DNA from 4 places in the Pseudomonas sp. 05N431 genome. Region 3 is predicted to be linked to each of the others. Evidence: predicted binding sites of a transcription regulator. Region 3 holds the regulator's gene; each other region holds the start of a gene.
What was found. The regulator FliA, encoded in region 3, starts transcription of late flagellar genes. The targets are predictions, from matches to a motif close to CTAAAGTTTNNNNNNNNNNNGCCGNTAA.
Positions count from the first base shown of each region.

Region 1 (4,422 bases), on a different contig from region 3:
CACGCCAGTGCAGGTCAGGATCAGCATCCCGCGAATCCACCACGGTGGAGGTGTGTTGCCTTTCGGTGCTTTGTACAGCGCACGATTTTTGACGAAGACGCGCAGGGCCAGCAGCAACAGCGCGGCAAATACGAAGCCGATCAGTGGCGACAGCAGCAACGCGTAACCGACCTTGGTGGCCTGTGCCCAGTCGACGCCGCTGGTGCCGTCGCGGCCGTGCATCAACGCATTGGCGACGCCGACACCGATGATCGAGCCGATCAAGGTGTGGGATGACGAGGCCGGCAAGCCCAACCACCACGTGCCGAGGTTCCACAGGATTGCTGCGATCAGCAGGGCGAAGATCATCGAGAAACCGGCGGATGAACCGACTTGCAGAATCAGCTCCACGGGTAGCAAGGCGATGATGCCGAACGCTACGGCGCCGCTGGACAGCAACACCCCGAGGAAGTTGAAGCACCCTGACCAGACCACCGCGAAATGCGGCGGTAGGGAGTGGGTGTAGATCACCGTTGCCACGGCGTTGGCGGTGTCGTGGAAACCGTTGACGAACTCAAAACCCAAGGCAATCAACAGCGCCACGCCGAGGAGCAGAAACGGCGTCCAGGTGGTCACCGTGGTGCCGAGGTCATGCATGTCGTGCATCAGGCTGTAGGCGGTGAACAGCAGCCCCATGGCCAGCACCGCGAAAAACACCACGGCGGTCAATACGCCGGGTTTTTTATCGAGTTGCGGGCCGGCACTGCTGGCGGGGGCGTTGGAGGCGGCGGTCAAGGAAGGCGTAGCCATGGCCGGACAATCCTGTGTCAGGGAGGGGTGTCGGTCATGATCGTTGCCGAATGTTACAGCGAGACTGCTTTGGGTCAGTGTTTGGGTTTTTAGCAGTTCCACCGATCGTTCCCACGCTGAGCGTGGGAACGAGGGGGGGAGGTGGGGGCGGATCAATAATCCGCCCGCTTGCGAAACGCCCAGCGCCCGGCCAGTACCGTGAACGTCGCGACCAGTGCCACCAGAATCCAGAACCCTTCCGGGTCGCCGGCAAGGGGAATCCCGCCGACGTTCATGCCGAAGAAGCCGGCAATGATGTTGATCGGCAGCGCCAGCACGGTGACCACGGTCAGGGTGAACAGCGTGCGGTTACTCTGCTCGTTGAGGTTGGCGGCGATCTCTTCCTGCAACAGCTTGATCCGTTCGCCCAGCGCCGTGAGGTCGTTGATGATCAGTGCGAACTCCTCGGTGGACTTGCGCAGTTCCTTGACGTCGTCCTTTTGCAACCATTGCGGCGGACGGTTGAGCAGGCGCAGCAACGAACCTGGCTCCAGCGCCAGCAACCGTTGCAAGCGCACCAGCACTCGACGATTGGCGCCCAGTTCGGCACGGTTGGTGGACAGCCGCGATGACAGCAACTCGTCTTCGATCTGGTCGACACTCTGGCTGGTCTTGCGCACGATCTGCGTCAGCACTTCGCCCTGGTCGCGGAGCAAATGCACGAGCAGTTCCAGTGGCGAACGAAAGCATTCGCCGGCCTTGACCGAAGAGCGCAGCTTGTCCACCGAGTGCAGGGGTTGCAGGCGCGCGCTGATGATCAAGCGACTGCGGGCGCAGACCCAAAGGGTCGAGACGTCTGACGACACCATGCTGCTGAGGTTGAACACCACGTCGTTGACCACCGCCAGCAGCGCCGAATCGACGTGCTCGATGCGCGTCGAACGCGAGCCTTCATGCAAGGCTTCGAAAAACTCCTCCGGCAACTCCAGGTGCGCTTTCATCCAGCGCTCGCACGCGGCGTGGGCGAGGTTCAGGTGCAGCCAGAGGAACTCGTCCTCGGCGCCCGGTTGTTGCAGCAACTGCAGCGCCTTGGCCGAATCGATCTCGCGGCCGCGTTCGCCCGGGCGAAAGCTGAAACCGTAGAGCAGGCCGAACAGGTCAGAATCGCGGTGGCGTTGATCGATGCTGTGGTTCATGGAGTCTCGCTGAAGGGAGGCGCCTGTCGTACGTTTCACAGGCTCACATGAGCGGCATCATGGCAACGCGGTTTGACGGTTTTGTGACAGTTTGGTGGCGCGTGTAATAGAACTTCTACCGGCGGTCGGATCGGCGTCAAGAAACCGTGGCGCCTGCCGATGACGGCTAAGTTGGCTCAGGCACTTTGGTGTCCGGCCCGCATGTTGTCGACAGGGAGGTCCGGACATCTCGCATGCCGTACTGGTGCGAGCCTTATCCCTGTCATGAGTATCACTCGATGTTTTTGCAAAAATCCCTGAGAGCGCAAATCCTCGCACTGCTGAGCGGCAGCCTGATCGCGATGTTGCTGATTGCCTTGGCCTGTTTTCACTTTCTCTCCAGCGGGGTGCAGAACTATCGCAACCTGATCGAAGGCCCGTTACGGACCTCGCAACTGATTGATGAAGCCAACCTGCAATTCAAGGCTCAGGTTCAGGAGTGGAAAAACGTCCTGTTGCGCGGCAAGCAACCGGCTGACCTGGACAAATACTGGAAGCAGTTCGAGGACCGTCAGGGTGATGTACAGAACATTCTCGGCGAGTTGACCCGCCAGCCGGGTATCGACCCATCCCTTAAATCCCGCCTTGAAAGCCTGCGTGATGCGCACCGGGTGCTCGGCGCTGCTTATCAGAAAGGTCGGGAGGCTTACCTGGCCGCCGGTGCCGATCCTTCGGCCGGTGATAACGCGGTCAAAGGCGTGGACCGCGCCACCAGTGAACAGATGAGCGAGTTGGTCAACGAATTGCGCAAGCAGGGCCGCGAGCAATCGACGCTGATCAGCGCCAGCGCCGATCGCACCGTGCTGCTGGGCATCCTGGTAATGCTGGTGTCGGGCCTGTTGATTGGCCTGCTCAGCCTGTGGCTGGTCAACCGCAATCTGGTGGAACCGATCCGCAAACTGATCGAATACGTCGCGCACTTGAGCCAGGGCCGTTTCGCTGAGCGGGTGGCGAGTGATCGTCAGGATGAGTTGGGCAGGCTGGCGGTCGCGGCCAACACGCTGCGCGATTTCCTTGCCGAGACTTTCAGCCGCTTGCAGCGCAGCGCCTCGGATCTGGACAGCGCCAGCGGTGAGCTGAACTCGATTGCGACGTTGATGGCCCATGGCACCAGCGAACAGTTCAACCGCACGGATCAAGTCGCCACGGCGATGAACGAAATGTCCGCCACCGCCCAGGAAGTTGCTCGTCATGCGGCCGACGCGGCACGGGCCGCCGATGATGCCGATCAGTCGGCACAACAGGGCGAGAAAGTCATGCAGGGCACGATTCACACCATCACCCAGATGCGCGGTGAAATCGCCAACACTGCGACGGTCATCCGCCAACTGGAAACCGATAGCGGGCGCATCGGCAAGGTGCTGGAAGTGATTCGCGGCATCGCCGAGCAAACCAACTTGCTGGCACTGAACGCCGCCATCGAAGCCGCGCGGGCCGGTGAAGCCGGGCGCGGGTTTGCCGTGGTGGCTGATGAAGTGCGCAGCCTGGCCCAGCGCACGGCGGCGTCGATCATCGAAATCAACCAGATCATCCAGAGTGTGCAGACCGGTGCGATAGATGCGGCGCAGGCCATCGAAAGCGGCCAGTCGCGCAGCGAGGAAAGTGTTGAGCAGGTCACGCAGGCCGGGGCCATGCTCGAGCGCATTACTGCGTCGGTGGAGGCGATTCGCGACATGAACCGCCAGATCGCCACCGCTGCTGAAGAACAGACCTCGGTGGCCGAAGACATTTCGCGCAACCTGACCGAGATCACCAGCATCGCCAGTACCAATCTGGACAACGTGCAGCGCACTGAAGCGGCGAGCAACAACCTGCACGGGTTGTCGGGGCAATTGAATGCGGTGACGGCACGCCTCGGTGCCTAGCCAACTGGAAATGTGTATCGGCACGCTAACCGTGTCGGTACACGATTGATCTCAAGTGCGGGTGTTGCGCGTCGATGATTCGGTTATCCCTAACCTCATCGAAGGAAACACCCATGGTCAGCCTCACATCGGTCTCGATCAATCAGACTCTGTCCACGACCACCAGCAAGACGGCCATCAGCGACAGCACCGATACCGACATCACGCAAAGCACCACCGCGACGGGCAGTTCGACTGCCGACAGTGGCAAAGTTACAGCCGGCGGCGGCGCGCCTGCATCAGGTGACAGCAGTTCGAGCAGCAGTGAGTCGGACACGGTAAAAGAACTGCGCAAGCAGATCGCCGAGTTGCAAAAGCAATTGCAGGAGCAAATGCAACAACTGCAAGCCGCTCAGGCCAGTCAGGAAAGCGCGGATGCCAAAGCGGCGAAAGTCGCCGCTGCCGAATCGCAGATCGCCACCACCTCGGGTTCATTGCAAACCGCTACGGCGGCGTTGACGCAAGCGCTGCAAGAGTCCGGCAGCAGCACGTCGGGGTCGTTGGTCAGTACGACG
Region 1 is NZ_JBFTMN010000003.1:309,530-313,951, forward strand. It holds gene AC1DIG_RS06870 (inorganic phosphate transporter) at 1-789, opposite strand, end outside; gene AC1DIG_RS06875 (transporter) at 942-1,964, opposite strand; gene AC1DIG_RS06880 (methyl-accepting chemotaxis protein) at 2,243-3,868, shown strand; gene AC1DIG_RS06885 (hypothetical protein) at 3,982-4,422, shown strand, end outside.
Region 1: AC1DIG_RS06880 (methyl-accepting chemotaxis protein) is a predicted target of FliA. The motif match lies at 2,100-2,127, and genes of this name have one in related genera.

Region 2 (4,422 bases), on a different contig from region 3:
TGACCATAGGCCAGACCGGCCAGTGTTGCGGTGTCGAAGCTGGAGAACGGGTGAAACGGGTTGCGCTTCATGTCCAGGCGCGCAACGGCGGCATTGAGGAAGCCCAGGTCGAAGCTGCTGTTATGGCCGACCAGGATCGCCCGTTTGCAGCCGTTGGCTTTCAGCGCCTTGCGCACGCCACGGAAGATGTCGGTCAGTGCCGCTTCTTCACTCACGGCCATGCGCAGTGGGTGATCCAGCTTGATCCCGGTGAACTCCAGCGCTGCAGCTTCGATGTTGGCGCCTTCGAACGGCTCTACACGGAAGAAATAGGTGTGATCGGGGTACACAAAACCTTTTTCGTCCATGCTGATGGTCGTGGCGGCAATTTCCAGCAAGGCGTCAGTGGCACAGTTGAAACCACCGGTTTCAACGTCGACGACAACCGGCAAATATCCACGGAACCTGGCTGCCATCGGGTGACGTGAACCACCTCCGCCTGAACTTTCCTGTTCGTCGTCGAAATGGTCTTCACTCACGCGTGTTCCTCCAGCAGGCGCCAGCGCAGTTTTTCACCGGCGCGCAGCGGGATGACAGTCAGCTCGCCGAACGGCAGGCTGGTTGGGGCGGTCCATTCTTCGCGGACCAGGGTAATGCGGTCGGTGTTCGCCGGCAGGCCGTAGAAACGCGGGCCGTTGAGGCTGGCGAAGGCTTCGAGCTTGTCCAGCGCATTACGCTGTTCAAAGGCTTCGGCGTACATCTCGATCGCGGCATAAGCGGTGTAGCAACCGGCACAGCCACACGCGGCTTCTTTGGCGTGTTGGGCGTGCGGGGCCGAGTCTGTGCCCAGGAAGAACTTCTCGCTGCCGCTGGTGGCGGCGTCAAGCAGGGCGACCTGATGGGTGTTGCGCTTGAGAATCGGCAGGCAATAGAAGTGCGGACGAATCCCGCCCACCAGCATGTGGTTGCGGTTATACAGCAGGTGGTGAGCGGTGATGGTTGCGCCAACGTTGGCCGAAGCCTCGTTGACGAACTGCACGGCATCGCGGGTGGTGATGTGTTCGAACACCACTTTGAGCGTTGGGAAACGCTCCACGACCCTGCGCATGTGCTCGTCGATGAAGATTTTTTCGCGGTCGAAGACATCGACATCGCCGCGGGTGATTTCACCGTGAATCAGCAAGGGCATCCCGACTTCGGCCATGGCCTCGATCGAAGGGAAGATCTTGTCGATGCTGGTAACACCGGAATCCGAGTTGGTGGTCGCGCCAGCCGGATACAACTTGGCGGCGTGAACGAAACCGCTGGCCTTGGCCTCGCGAATTTCATCGGGTGTAGTCCGGTCGGTCAGGTAGAGCACCATCAACGGTTCGAAACGGCTGCCGGCCGGGCGCGCAGCGAGAATGCGCTGGCGATAGGCGTCGGCTTCAGCGGCGTTACGCACCGGTGGTACCAGGTTAGGCATGATGATGGCGCGACCAAAGGTGCGCGCGACATCCGCGACAGTATTGGGCAACACAGCACCATCGCGAAGATGAATATGCCAGTCGTCGGGACGCAGCAGGGTCAGGCGGTCGGACATTGGGGATTCCAGGCGGGTCAAACTCAAGGGAATGCTACCGGAAAAGACTCTTCCAGGCACTCGCTATCAAGTTTTGCAGCAAGCTTCCGATATGACAAAGGTATGCCGTAATTATGTGTATCGGTCTTTTTGTTGTAGAAGCCAGTGGAGCCTCCCGTGCGCCAGCGTTATTTAGCCTTGCTCAGCGTGTTTGCCAGCCTTCCTGCCATGGCGCTCACTTTCCAGACGCGTCTGGAGAGCATCGAGTGGACGGTCGAAGGCGACAAGTTCGAATGTCGCCTGAGCCAACCGATAACCGATTTCGGCTCGGGCGAGTTCGTGCGGCGTGCAGGTGAGCAGGCAACCTTTCGTCTGAAGGCTTACAACCCGATGATCACCGGCGGCTCGGCGACGTTGCTCGCAGCCGCTGCGCCTTGGCAGCCGGGGCGCGGCGATATCAATCTGGGGTCGGTCAAGGTCGGCAGTGGTGATGTGCTGTTCAACAGCTCGCAACTCCAGGCCGGACGCCTTATCGGTGGTTTGATGGACGGTCGCAGTCCGCTGATTCGTCATTATTCGCGCGATGGCGGAGTGTCGGAGGTCCGTTTATTGCCGGTCAGTTTCAGCAAGGCCTACGCCGATTATCAGGCGTGTGTCGCCAAGTTGCTGCCGATGAATTACGAGCAGGTGAAGCAGGCTGAGGTTGGTTTTCCGGGAGGTGGTATCGATCTGGATGCGCAGGCCAAGGCCAAGCTGCAGGTCATGCTGACGTTCATGAAGGCCGACCCGACGGTCAATCACATCGAACTCGACGGCCATTCCGATAACAGCGGCAATCGCCTGACCAACCGTGACCTGTCCCGGCGCAGGGCGTTGGCGGTGATGGACTTCTTCAAGGCCAATGGCATTCAGGAGTCGCAAATCACGATGCGCTTTCACGGCGAACGTTATCCGTTGGCCCCCAACACCAACACCGCCAATCGGGCAAAGAATCGCCGGGTCAACGTTCATCTTGAGCGCGTTGCACCCACCGATAAACCGGCACCGCAAGTCAGTTCGGCAAGCAGTGCCGCGACGACCTCCTGAACCGGCTGAAATCGTCGCCCGCTCGACATAATCTGTCGCTTCATCATCATAAGCTGTCGCGCCTCTGTAATTTATCCTCTCGCAGCGGTAGACTTCTTGGCTTTCCGTAGAACCCCGTGGAGTGATGGCATGGCGGACGTAAACAAGGTCGTTCTGGCGTATTCCGGCGGCCTGGACACTTCGGTGATCCTCAAGTGGCTGCAGGATACTTATAACTGTGAAGTGGTGACCTTTACCGCTGACCTGGGTCAGGGTGAAGAGGTCGAGCCGGCCCGCGCCAAGGCACAAGCCATGGGCGTAAAAGAAATCTACATCGACGATCTGCGCGAAGAATTCGTGCGTGATTTCGTTTTCCCGATGTTCCGCGCCAACACCGTTTACGAAGGCGAGTACCTGCTGGGTACTTCCATCGCTCGTCCGTTGATCGCCAAACGCCTGATCGAAATCGCCAACGAAACCGGCGCTGACGCCATTTCCCATGGTGCGACCGGCAAGGGCAACGACCAGGTTCGTTTTGAACTGGGTGCCTATGCACTCAAGCCTGGCGTGAAAGTAATTGCCCCTTGGCGCGAGTGGGACCTGCTGTCCCGCGAGAAGCTGATGGATTATGCGGCGAAGCACGCGATCCCGATCGAACGTCATGGCAAGAAAAAATCCCCGTACTCGATGGATGCCAACCTGCTGCACATCTCCTATGAAGGCGGCGTGCTGGAAGACACCTGGACCGAGCACGAAGAAGACATGTGGCGCTGGACCGTCTCCCCGGAGAACGCCCCTGACAAGCCGCAGTACCTGGAACTGACTTACCGCAATGGCGACATCGTTGCACTGGACGGCGTCGAAATGACTCCGGCTACCGTGCTGGCGACCCTGAACCGTATCGGTGGCGAACACGGTATCGGCCGTCTGGACATCGTCGAGAACCGTTACGTCGGCATGAAGTCCCGTGGCTGCTACGAAACCCCTGGCGGCACCATCATGCTGCGTGCTCACCGGGCGATCGAGTCGATCACTCTGGACCGCGAAGTGGCTCACCTCAAAGACGAGCTGATGCCTAAATACGCCAGCCTGATCTACACCGGTTACTGGTGGAGCCCTGAGCGTCTGATGCTGCAACAGATGATCGATGCTTCCCAGGCGCATGTGAACGGTGTGGTTCGCCTGAAGCTGTACAAAGGCAACGTGATCGTTACCGGTCGCAAGTCTGACGAGTCGTTGTTTGACGCCAACATTGCTACCTTCGAAGAAGATGGCGGCGCCTACAACCAGGCTGATGCAGCCGGCTTCATCAAGCTGAACGCTCTGCGTATGCGGATTGCCGCAAACAAAGGCCGCAAGCTGTTCTGATGCTGTTGGCTTGATCAACGATTGTGGCCCCGTTTGTAACGGGGCCACAATGTGATCGAAGAATTCGTGTGTGGCTGTTTATCTCCTGAATCGGTGTCACCAGGCCTTGCGCTTCAACTTCCTGGATTGTCTGTATCCCCCTTTCTTTGCTGTTTCTGTCAGAGACTATTTACCCGGCGACGGTACTGGGTAGGTGTCAGTGCTGGCTGACGACGGTCACCGCCAAGGTGCTCAAGTTATAAATCAGGTAAAAAGAGTCGTTGGGCTCCAGGGCTTTTGCATCTGATTTTTTGAGTGCTCTTTCGTTAATCAAATGTTCCGACTCGCCATTTGTCAGAAAGACGATCACTTCGCGGTGGTGGTGTTTCCTTGAATAGAGAGCGCTCATCAAACTGTCGACATCTTTCTTTTTACGAGTCCATCGTGCATCAACGATCCGCATGCCATGT
Region 2 is NZ_JBFTMN010000003.1:94,640-99,061, forward strand. It holds gene rnt (ribonuclease T) at 1-518, opposite strand, end outside; gene pyrC (dihydroorotase) at 515-1,561, opposite strand; gene AC1DIG_RS05890 (flagellar protein MotY) at 1,718-2,626, shown strand; gene AC1DIG_RS05895 (argininosuccinate synthase) at 2,756-3,973, shown strand; gene AC1DIG_RS05900 (hypothetical protein) at 4,170-4,422, opposite strand, start outside.
Region 2: AC1DIG_RS05890 (flagellar protein MotY) is a predicted target of FliA. The motif match lies at 1,627-1,654, and genes of this name have one in related genera.

Region 3 (4,422 bases):
AGCCTGGCCGGTCGCGGGATCAAGTCGAAGAATTATCTGGTGCTGGCCACTACCAGCCAGAAACAGGTGCTGACTGCCGCTTATCACAGTTACAAGCGGTGCGGGCTGGCAGGCTGCATTCTGACTAAACTGGATGAAACAGCGAGTCTGGGCGAGGTGTTGAGCCTGGCAATCAGCCACGAATTACCTGTCGCTTATCTGACCGACGGGCCACGGATCCCGGATGATCTACATTTACCGCGCCGGCATCAGTTGGTCAGTCGCGCCGTAAGCGTGCAGATGCAGGAAGAACCCAGCGAAGAAGCCATGGCTGATATGTTCGCTGACCTCTACCACAGCCCGGCCAAGCGTGTCGGCTGAGGTAATAATGAATAGATTTGTATCTACATCGATGGCCTGCCATGCATTGTTCACAAGTGAGCGCGCAGCCAGTCATGTAGTCCGCGTCTAAGCAAGACAAGGTAAAGAACGAACATGGGCAGCATGCATCCCGTACAGGTGATCGCAGTGACCGGCGGCAAAGGTGGCGTCGGGAAGACTAATGTGTCAGTGAACTTGTCCCTGGCTCTTGCTGAGCTCGGCCGGCGCGTCATGCTGCTGGATGCCGACCTGGGGCTGGCGAACGTCGACGTCCTGCTGGGGCTCACGCCCAAGCGTACGCTGGCCGACGTCATCGAAGGCCGCTGTGAACTGCGCGATGTATTACTTCAGGGGCCGGGCGGAATTCGCATTGTTCCAGCAGCGTCCGGTACCCAGAGCATGGTTCATCTGAGCCCGGCCCAGCATGCTGGCCTGATTCAGGCATTCAGCGACATTGGCGATAACCTCGACGTATTGGTGATCGACACGGCGGCGGGCATTGGTGAGTCGGTCGTCAGTTTTGTTCGTGCCGCCCAGGAAGTATTGCTGGTGGTGTGTGACGAGCCGACCTCGATCACTGACGCCTACGCGCTGATCAAATTGCTCAACCGCGATTACGGCATGAACCGCTTCCGAGTGCTGGCCAACATGGCGCAAAGCCCGCAGGAAGGGCGAAATCTGTTCGCCAAGTTGACCAAGGTCACGGATCGCTTCCTCGACGTCGCCTTACAATACGTCGGTGCGGTGCCTTACGACGAATGCGTGCGCAAGGCCGTGCAGAAGCAGCGCGCCGTGTATGAAGCGTTTCCTCGCTCCAAATGTGCACTGGCGTTCAAGGCCATCGCGCAGAAAGTCGATACCTGGCCGTTGCCTGCCAACCCGCGTGGGCACCTGGAATTTTTCGTCGAGCGTCTGGTGCAGCAAACTGCGGGTCCGGTTCTATGACAGCCAGCGGTTACAACCTGTACAAGAAGTCGGCGCGTGACGCGCAGTACGAACTGATCGAGCGTTACGCGCCACTGGTAAAACGAATTGCCTATCACCTGTTGGCGCGCTTGCCGGCCAGTGTTCAGGTCGAGGACCTGATCCAGGCAGGCATGATCGGTTTGCTTGAAGTGTCGACCAAATACGACGCGAGCAAAGGTGCGAGTTTCGAGACATACGCAGGGATCCGTATCCGTGGCGCGATGCTCGATGAAGTCCGCAAAGGTGACTGGGCGCCACGCTCGGTACACCGCAATACCCGGATGGTGAGTGACGCGATTCGCTCAATTGAAGCTAAAACCGGGCGTGACGCTAAAGATCACGAGGTTGCGGCCGAACTCCAATTGAGTCTCGACGATTATTACGGGATTTTGAACGACACCTTGGGCAGTCGCCTGTTCAGCTTCGACGATCTGTTGCAGGACGGCGAGCATGAAGGGCTGCACGAGGATGGCGCGAGTGCTCATCTCGAACCGTCGCGCGACCTGGAAGATGAACGCTTCCAGGCTGCACTGGCGGATGCGATTGCCAATTTGCCGGAGCGTGAGCGACTGGTGTTGGCGCTGTACTACGACGAAGAGCTGAATCTCAAGGAAATCGGTGAGGTCCTGGGAGTCAGTGAATCGCGGGTCAGCCAGTTACACAGCCAGTGCGCGGCCCGTTTGCGGGGGCGTTTGGGGGAGTGGCGAGCGCGCTGACAGCAGTGTGGGGACACTGCGAACGAAACAGGCAAGGCGTAAAGCTCTGCAGGTCTCAATCCGTTGTGCTCCAGACAGTCGTTGAGTGCTCTGCCTGATTGATTGAATGGCGTGTTCAGGTGCTGAACGCGTTTAAGACTGCTTGGAGGTCGAATTGGACAAGAACATGAAAATCCTCATCGTTGATGACTTCTCAACGATGCGGCGGATCATAAAAAACCTGTTGCGTGACCTTGGGTTCACCAACACGGTCGAGGCGGACGACGGTACTACCGCCATTCCCGTCCTCAACAGCGGGAGCATCGACTTTCTGGTAACGGACTGGAACATGCCTGGCATGACCGGTATCGATTTGCTGCGCCACGTGCGCGCCGATGAAAAGCTCAAGCACCTGCCGGTGCTGATGGTCACTGCCGAAGCCAAGCGCGAGCAGATCATCGAAGCCGCTCAAGCCGGTGTAAACGGCTATGTGGTCAAACCCTTCACGGCCCAGGCGTTGAAAGAGAAGATCGAAAAAATATTCGAACGCATCGGTTGATGTGCTGAGCCACTGCGCCACGGGGGAGCTATGGAGCAAAGAGAATCTTCACAGGGCGATTTCGAATCGACCCTGAAAAAACACGCTCACGAACTGGTCGAAAGCCTTGAAAAGGGCAGGTTCGGTGACGCTGTGCAACTGATCCATGAGCTCAATCAGACCCGTGACCGCGGCCTGTACCAGGAGGTGGGCAAGCTCACTCGCGAGCTGCACAGCGCGATCGTCAATTTTCAGATTGACCCGCACATGCCGCAAGCCGAGGAAGTCTCTCAGATCACGGATGCCACCGAGCGCCTGTCCTATGTGGTCAAGCTGACCGAAGCGGCCGCGAACCGGACCATGGATCTGGTCGAGAACAGCACTCCGCTGGTCAATGGCCTGAGCACTGACGCCCAGGCCTTGAGCGCGGACTGGGGGCGTTTCATGCGCCGCGAAGTCGGTGCCGAAGAGTTCCGCGAACTGGCCCGGCGTGTCGACGGTTTCCTGACGCGTAGCGTCGAGGAAAGCCAGGTCGTCTCGGGCAACCTCAACGATATTCTGCTGGCTCAGGATTACCAGGACCTGACCGGTCAGGTGATCAAGCGCGTGACTCAATTGGTCACCGAAGTCGAAAGCAACCTGCTCAAGCTCGTACTCATGGCCAGTCAGGTAGACCGCTTTGCGGGTATCGAACATGACCATGAAGCGATGCTGGCTGAAAAAGATCCGCAAAAACATCTCTCTCAGGGTGAAGGTCCGCAGATTCATGCCGATAAAAGAGAAGACGTTGTGTCCGGTCAGGACGATGTGGACGATTTGTTATCCAGCCTAGGATTTTAGAGTTTTAGCATTTTAGGTTTTTTAGGTTTTTAGACCTCAGGAGCACCCCCTTAATGAGCTTCGGCGCCGATGAAGAGATCCTTCAGGATTTCCTGGTTGAGGCCGGCGAGATTCTAGAGCAACTGTCCGAACAGCTGGTCGAGCTGGAAAGCCGACCAGATGATGCGGACTTGCTCAATGCAATTTTTCGCGGTTTTCACACTGTAAAAGGGGGCGCCGGCTTCCTCCAGCTCAACGAGCTGGTGGAGTGCTGTCACATCGCCGAGAACGTGTTCGACATCTTGCGCAAGGGTGAGCGTCGCGTCGACTCGGAACTGATGGACGTGGTTCTCGAAGCGCTGGACGCGGTGAACAGCATGTTTAGCGAAGTCCGCGAACGAGCACCGATCACTGCGGCTACACCGGAACTGCTGGCGGCGCTGGCCCGTCTGGCCGAGCCGCAAACAGCCGACGAAGCACAGCCGGTTGCTGAAGTGGTTCAAGCACCTGCCGCTGAAAGCGAATCGGGCGACATCACCGACAATGAATTCGAACTGCTGCTGGACTCGCTGAACGCGGTCAAGGCTGAGGCCGAAGCATCCGTTGCCCCGGCACCTGAAGCAGCTGCCGGCAGCGATGAAATCACCGATGCCGAGTTCGAGTCGTTGCTCGACCAATTGCACGGCAAAGGCCAGTTCGCCCCTGATGCAGTGGCCGCAGTGCCCGCCGCACCGGCTGCCCCGAAAGCGGCAGGCGACAGCTCCGACATTACCGACGACGAATTCGAAGCACTGCTCGATCAGTTGCATGGCAAAGGCAACTTCGCCGTTGATGCTCTGGAATCGGCGATTGCTGCTGTTCCTGCGCCTGCGGCACCTGTGGCTGCGGCCGCTGGCAGCGATCTGATCTCCGATCACGAGTTCGAATCGCTGCTCGACGAATTGCATGGCAAAGGCAAATTCTCTGAGGTCGGCACAGGTTCTGCTGCTTCGGTGGCGGCGCCAGTTGCCAAGGCTGCAGCGCCAGCGCCTGTGGCTAAAGCGC
Region 3 is NZ_JBFTMN010000009.1:415,186-419,607, reverse strand. It holds gene flhF (flagellar biosynthesis protein FlhF) at 1-360, shown strand, start outside; gene fleN (flagellar synthesis regulator FleN) at 475-1,305, shown strand; gene fliA (RNA polymerase sigma factor FliA) at 1,302-2,042, shown strand; gene AC1DIG_RS18470 (chemotaxis response regulator CheY) at 2,209-2,580, shown strand; gene AC1DIG_RS18465 (protein phosphatase CheZ) at 2,611-3,399, shown strand; gene AC1DIG_RS18460 (chemotaxis protein CheA) at 3,453-4,422, shown strand, end outside.

Region 4 (4,422 bases), on a different contig from region 3:
CGCGTCCACCACCATCTCGCGCAAACCACTGCGCGGTTGGGTCTGCATCCGCTGCACCAACTCACCCAAGGACTTGATGCCTTGCTGTTCCATCAGTTTGTTGAGACGGCTCGACACCAGATACTGCTTGTTCTCACCGAGCAAAATGCCACAGGCTTTCTCCAGGAAGACCCGGAACTGTTCGAAATCCAAATTACCCGTAGACAATGATGCCGCCTCTTAAATCGTGTTGAACGCCAGGAGCGAAGGCCACTAGCTGTTGTCTGCTGCTTTGATCCGGTCGACTACCCGGGATGCCAGGTCATCAGGACGGAATTTGGCAAGGAAGTCATCGGCACCGACTTTCTTCACCATCGCCTGATTGAATACACCTGACAACGAAGTATGCAGGATGATATGGAGCTTTTGCATGCGAGGGTCACTACGGATCTCGCTCGTAAGGGTGTAGCCATCCATTTCGGGCATTTCGATGTCGGAAATCATCATCAGAAACTCTTCTTCCGGCTTCTTGCCCTCATCGACCAGTTTGCGCAGGTAATCCAGCGCTTGCCGGCCGTCGTTCAACGAAACGACTTCAACCCCCACCGTCTGCAGGCAACGCGTGATCTGCTTGCGCGCCACCGACGAGTCATCGACCGTGAGCACTCGCAAAGAGATTGCCTTGTGTTGGGTATCGGCATCGATCACGCCAACCGAAATCGCATCCGACGTCGGCGCAACTTCCGCCAGGACCTTTTCCACGTCGATGATTTCGACTAACTGATTGTCGACGCGAGTCACAGCGGTCAGGTAATGATCGCGACCCGTGCCCTTGGGCGGCGGATGGATTTCTTCCCAGTTCATGTTGACGATCCGCTCGACCGATCTCACCAAAAAACCCTGAGTCTTGGTGTTGTACTCCGTGATGATCACGAAGGGATTGCTTTGATCCTGCAACCCGCCTGAGCCGGTCGCCATTGCCAGATCCAGAATCGGAATGGTTGCCCCCCGAATATTCGCCACACCGCACACGACGGGACTGGACTTGGGCATCAGGGTCAGTTTGGGGCATTGCAGCACCTCCCGAACCTTGAACACGTTGATCCCGTAAAGCTGCTGGCCGTCGAGACGGAACAACAACAGCTCCAGGCGATTCTGCCCTACCAGTTGCGTGCGCTGGTTAACCGAATCCATTACACCAGCCATGCCCAGACTCCTACACCAACGCTAAGTGTGTTGCGACGCACATTCATCACTAAACGGCACGGCGCTTGCTTTTTAACTGCCATGAACACAAAAACGACATTTTCCCGACGCCTGACAGCAATGTGCCGCAAATTCCTCGGCGCCCTGTCAGCCGTATGCCTGTTGAACGTTGGCAGCCCTGCCTTTGCTGACCCGGTTACCTTGCCTGATCTACTTATCGGCGTCACTCAGGGCTTTCTTGAATTCACCGTAGAAGACTATCTGGCCACCAGTCAAACCGCAGGGCGCTACGAAATCGAAGTCAACAAGCTCGACCCGCGCATGCACATGCCGGCGTGCGACAAGGAATTGACAGCGACACTGGAGAGCCCGGCCATACCTTTGGGCCGGGTCACGGTGAAAGTCCGTTGCGAAGGCGCCTCCCCCTGGACCGTCTTCGTACCCGCTCAAGTCCGCCTGTTTCGCCAGGTCGTCACCACCACCCGCCCCCTCAAGCGAGCCGGAATCATCGACCCTTCAGATGTCATGTTGCGTGAGCGCGATATCAGCCTGATCAATCAGGGATATCTGACAAACGTCGATCAAGCCATCGGACAAAAACTTGTCCGACCAATGGTCAGCGATCAGGTGATTACCCTCGTCCATCTGGAGCAGGCAGAAGTCGTGCGCAAGGGTGATCAGGTGGTCATCACCGCCCGCAGCGGCACATTGAGTGTGCGAATGCCCGGCGAAGCACTGTCCAATGGCGGCCTGAACGAGCAGATCAGAGTCAAAAACCTCAACTCCCAACGGGTCATCAAGGCGCAAGTCATGGCCCCGGGGCAGGTGGAAGTCTCCATGTAGATAACTGGCGCACAACCGTCCTGTTCCCTAAACTGTGCCTCACGCAGGGCAAATACCGACGCGCCCGGGCTCATCGACGATTGAGCCTAAAGTTTTCCCGGGCATGGCCGAAAACATGGCAAGCGTCCAAATTCCCAGAGGTTTTTTATCATGGTCATCGATTTCAGCCGTTTAAACAGCTCCCCCACGCTTGCAAGCAGCACGCGGACCAGCGTCAGCAAGGACACCGGCGATGCCGGCAAATCCGCGCCGCTGAGCACCTCGACCGAACAGGTCGGTGCCACCCAAAGCGGGGAATCGGTACACCTCAGCAATGAGGCTCAACAGTTGCAGAAGATCACTGACAAGCTGCACGATCAGCCTGCCGTCGACAACGCCCGCGTGGCCGAGTTGAAAGCAGCGATCGCCGATGGCAGCTATAAGGTCGACAGCAACCGTGTAGCCAGCAAACTGCTCAACTTCGAAGCCCAGCGCTAGCCAAAGGCCTGCGCCAGGCTTTTGGACGCTTAAAACCCAAGGCCAGCCATGCACGACACTAATTTACTGCAACTGATCACCGACGACTTTGCTCCAGCTCAACAGTTGCTGGAGCTGCTGAAGACCGAATCCCTCGCCCTGCACGGCCGTGACATGCCGCTGCTCGAAGAGATTCTGGCGCAGAAACAGGCTCTGATCATTTTGCTGGAACAGCATGGCCGCAAACGCAGCGAAATTCTCGCGAGCCTGAACCTTCCTGCCAACCGCGCAGGCCTGGAGCAGTTCGCCGCCCACTCAAGTATCGGCGATCAGTTGCTGACCCAAAGCGACGCCCTGACCCGACTGCTTGCAGATTGCCAAACCGCCAACGAGCTCAATGGCCGCTCGATCCAGGTGCAACAAGCCACCACCGCCAATCAGCTGAAAATCCTTAATGGTGGCGAACCTCCAGCACTTTATGACGCCCGCGGGTCAACCTCCATGCTTGTGAAGCCCCGCGCGCTCAGTCAGGCTTGAACTCATAAATAAGCGTGCTCTATCAAGGCACGAAACATGCTGGCAGAATGCTAGCTCTTGCGTGCGATCGTATTCTGTCTGGAGATTGATAAACCGTGTTCAACGCCTCAAGCGCGGACGATGCTCCGCAGCCACCCAAGGTGCTCAGCACCCCGCTGGAAATCACCGGCAACCTGCGGATGCTGCAAGAGAGCCATGATCCCCTGATCATCACGTTCCATGAACGCAGCCAGCGCTTTCAGAGCTACCTGATCGATATCGATCGCGACAGCAATATGATCGCCCTGGACGAAATGATCCCCCGCGATGGTGAACGCTACCTGCTTGCCGGCGAAGCTTTTCGGGTTGAAGGCTTTCATGATGGCGTACGCATTGCCTGGGAAAGCAACGGTACACTGACCATCGACGAGTCCAACGGCGACCGCTGCTACCGTGGCACGCTGCCCGACGAAGTGGTTTATCACCAACGTCGCAATGCGTTTCGCGCAGCCTTGAAACTGGCACAACTGGTGAACATCGAACTCGGTGGCGAAAAGCTCAAGACGCCTGTCAGCGGTAAACTGCTGGACATCTCGGCGACGGGTTGCAAGCTGCGCTTTGATGGCGACATCACCAGCGGACTTCAATTGGGCCAGGTCTATGAACGCTTCATCGCCGCCCTGCCCTTCGGCAGCATGACCGCACCGGTCGAGCTGCGTTATCTGCATCACGAAGAGAAAATCGACACCACCTTCGCCGGCGTACGCTTCCACAACATGAGCGGGCTGGTGCAGCGTCAGGTCGAGCGCTTCGTCTATCAGTTGCAACGCGAAGCGCGTCGCTTCGACAAAGACGACATCTGATCCACACGCTTGAAAAAACGGGCAGTCCCTTTCGGTGACTGCCCGTTTTTTTTGCCCCTAAGGCCTGGCCTCGGTAAAGCTTTTCGGATGCTCCGCCCCCGGATCATCCGGTTTTTCGTCAGCGTCGTCGGCGTCCTCGCCATCGGCCTTTATGCCCTGCTCGGAGTCCGGAACAGGACTCGCGCCATTCTGCATCTGGTCATGCACGACCTGCTCATCGACCCGCGGATCGAGAGCCGCCACCAATGGCGAACTCGACATGCTGTCTGGCATGGCCACGTGATGCAGCGGCGCGTCATCAACCTGATGCAGATTGGTCACCGCTTTTGGCCGGATGCGCCATACCAGCACCAATGCGAAGAAACTGAAGAACGCATACAGCATCTGACTGCCGAACAACTTCATCAGCACACCCGCCACCAGCGGCCCGATGCTCGCCCCCACACCGTAAGTCACCAGCAACATGGCGGTCAGCGATACCCGCCGATCACCCTCGACGTGGTCATTGGAAAACGCCACCGCCAATGGGTACAGACAGAACTGCACCAGCGAGCAGGCG
Region 4 is NZ_JBFTMN010000003.1:369,661-374,082, reverse strand. It holds gene cheR (protein-glutamate O-methyltransferase CheR) at 1-207, opposite strand, end outside; gene AC1DIG_RS07185 (chemotaxis protein CheV) at 253-1,185, opposite strand; gene flgA (flagellar basal body P-ring formation chaperone FlgA) at 1,267-2,028, shown strand; gene flgM (flagellar biosynthesis anti-sigma factor FlgM) at 2,179-2,505, shown strand; gene AC1DIG_RS07170 (flagella synthesis protein FlgN) at 2,554-3,021, shown strand; gene AC1DIG_RS07165 (flagellar brake protein) at 3,117-3,863, shown strand; gene AC1DIG_RS07160 (MFS transporter) at 3,921-4,422, opposite strand, start outside.
Region 4: flgM (flagellar biosynthesis anti-sigma factor FlgM) is a predicted target of FliA. The motif match lies at 2,115-2,142, and genes of this name have one in related genera.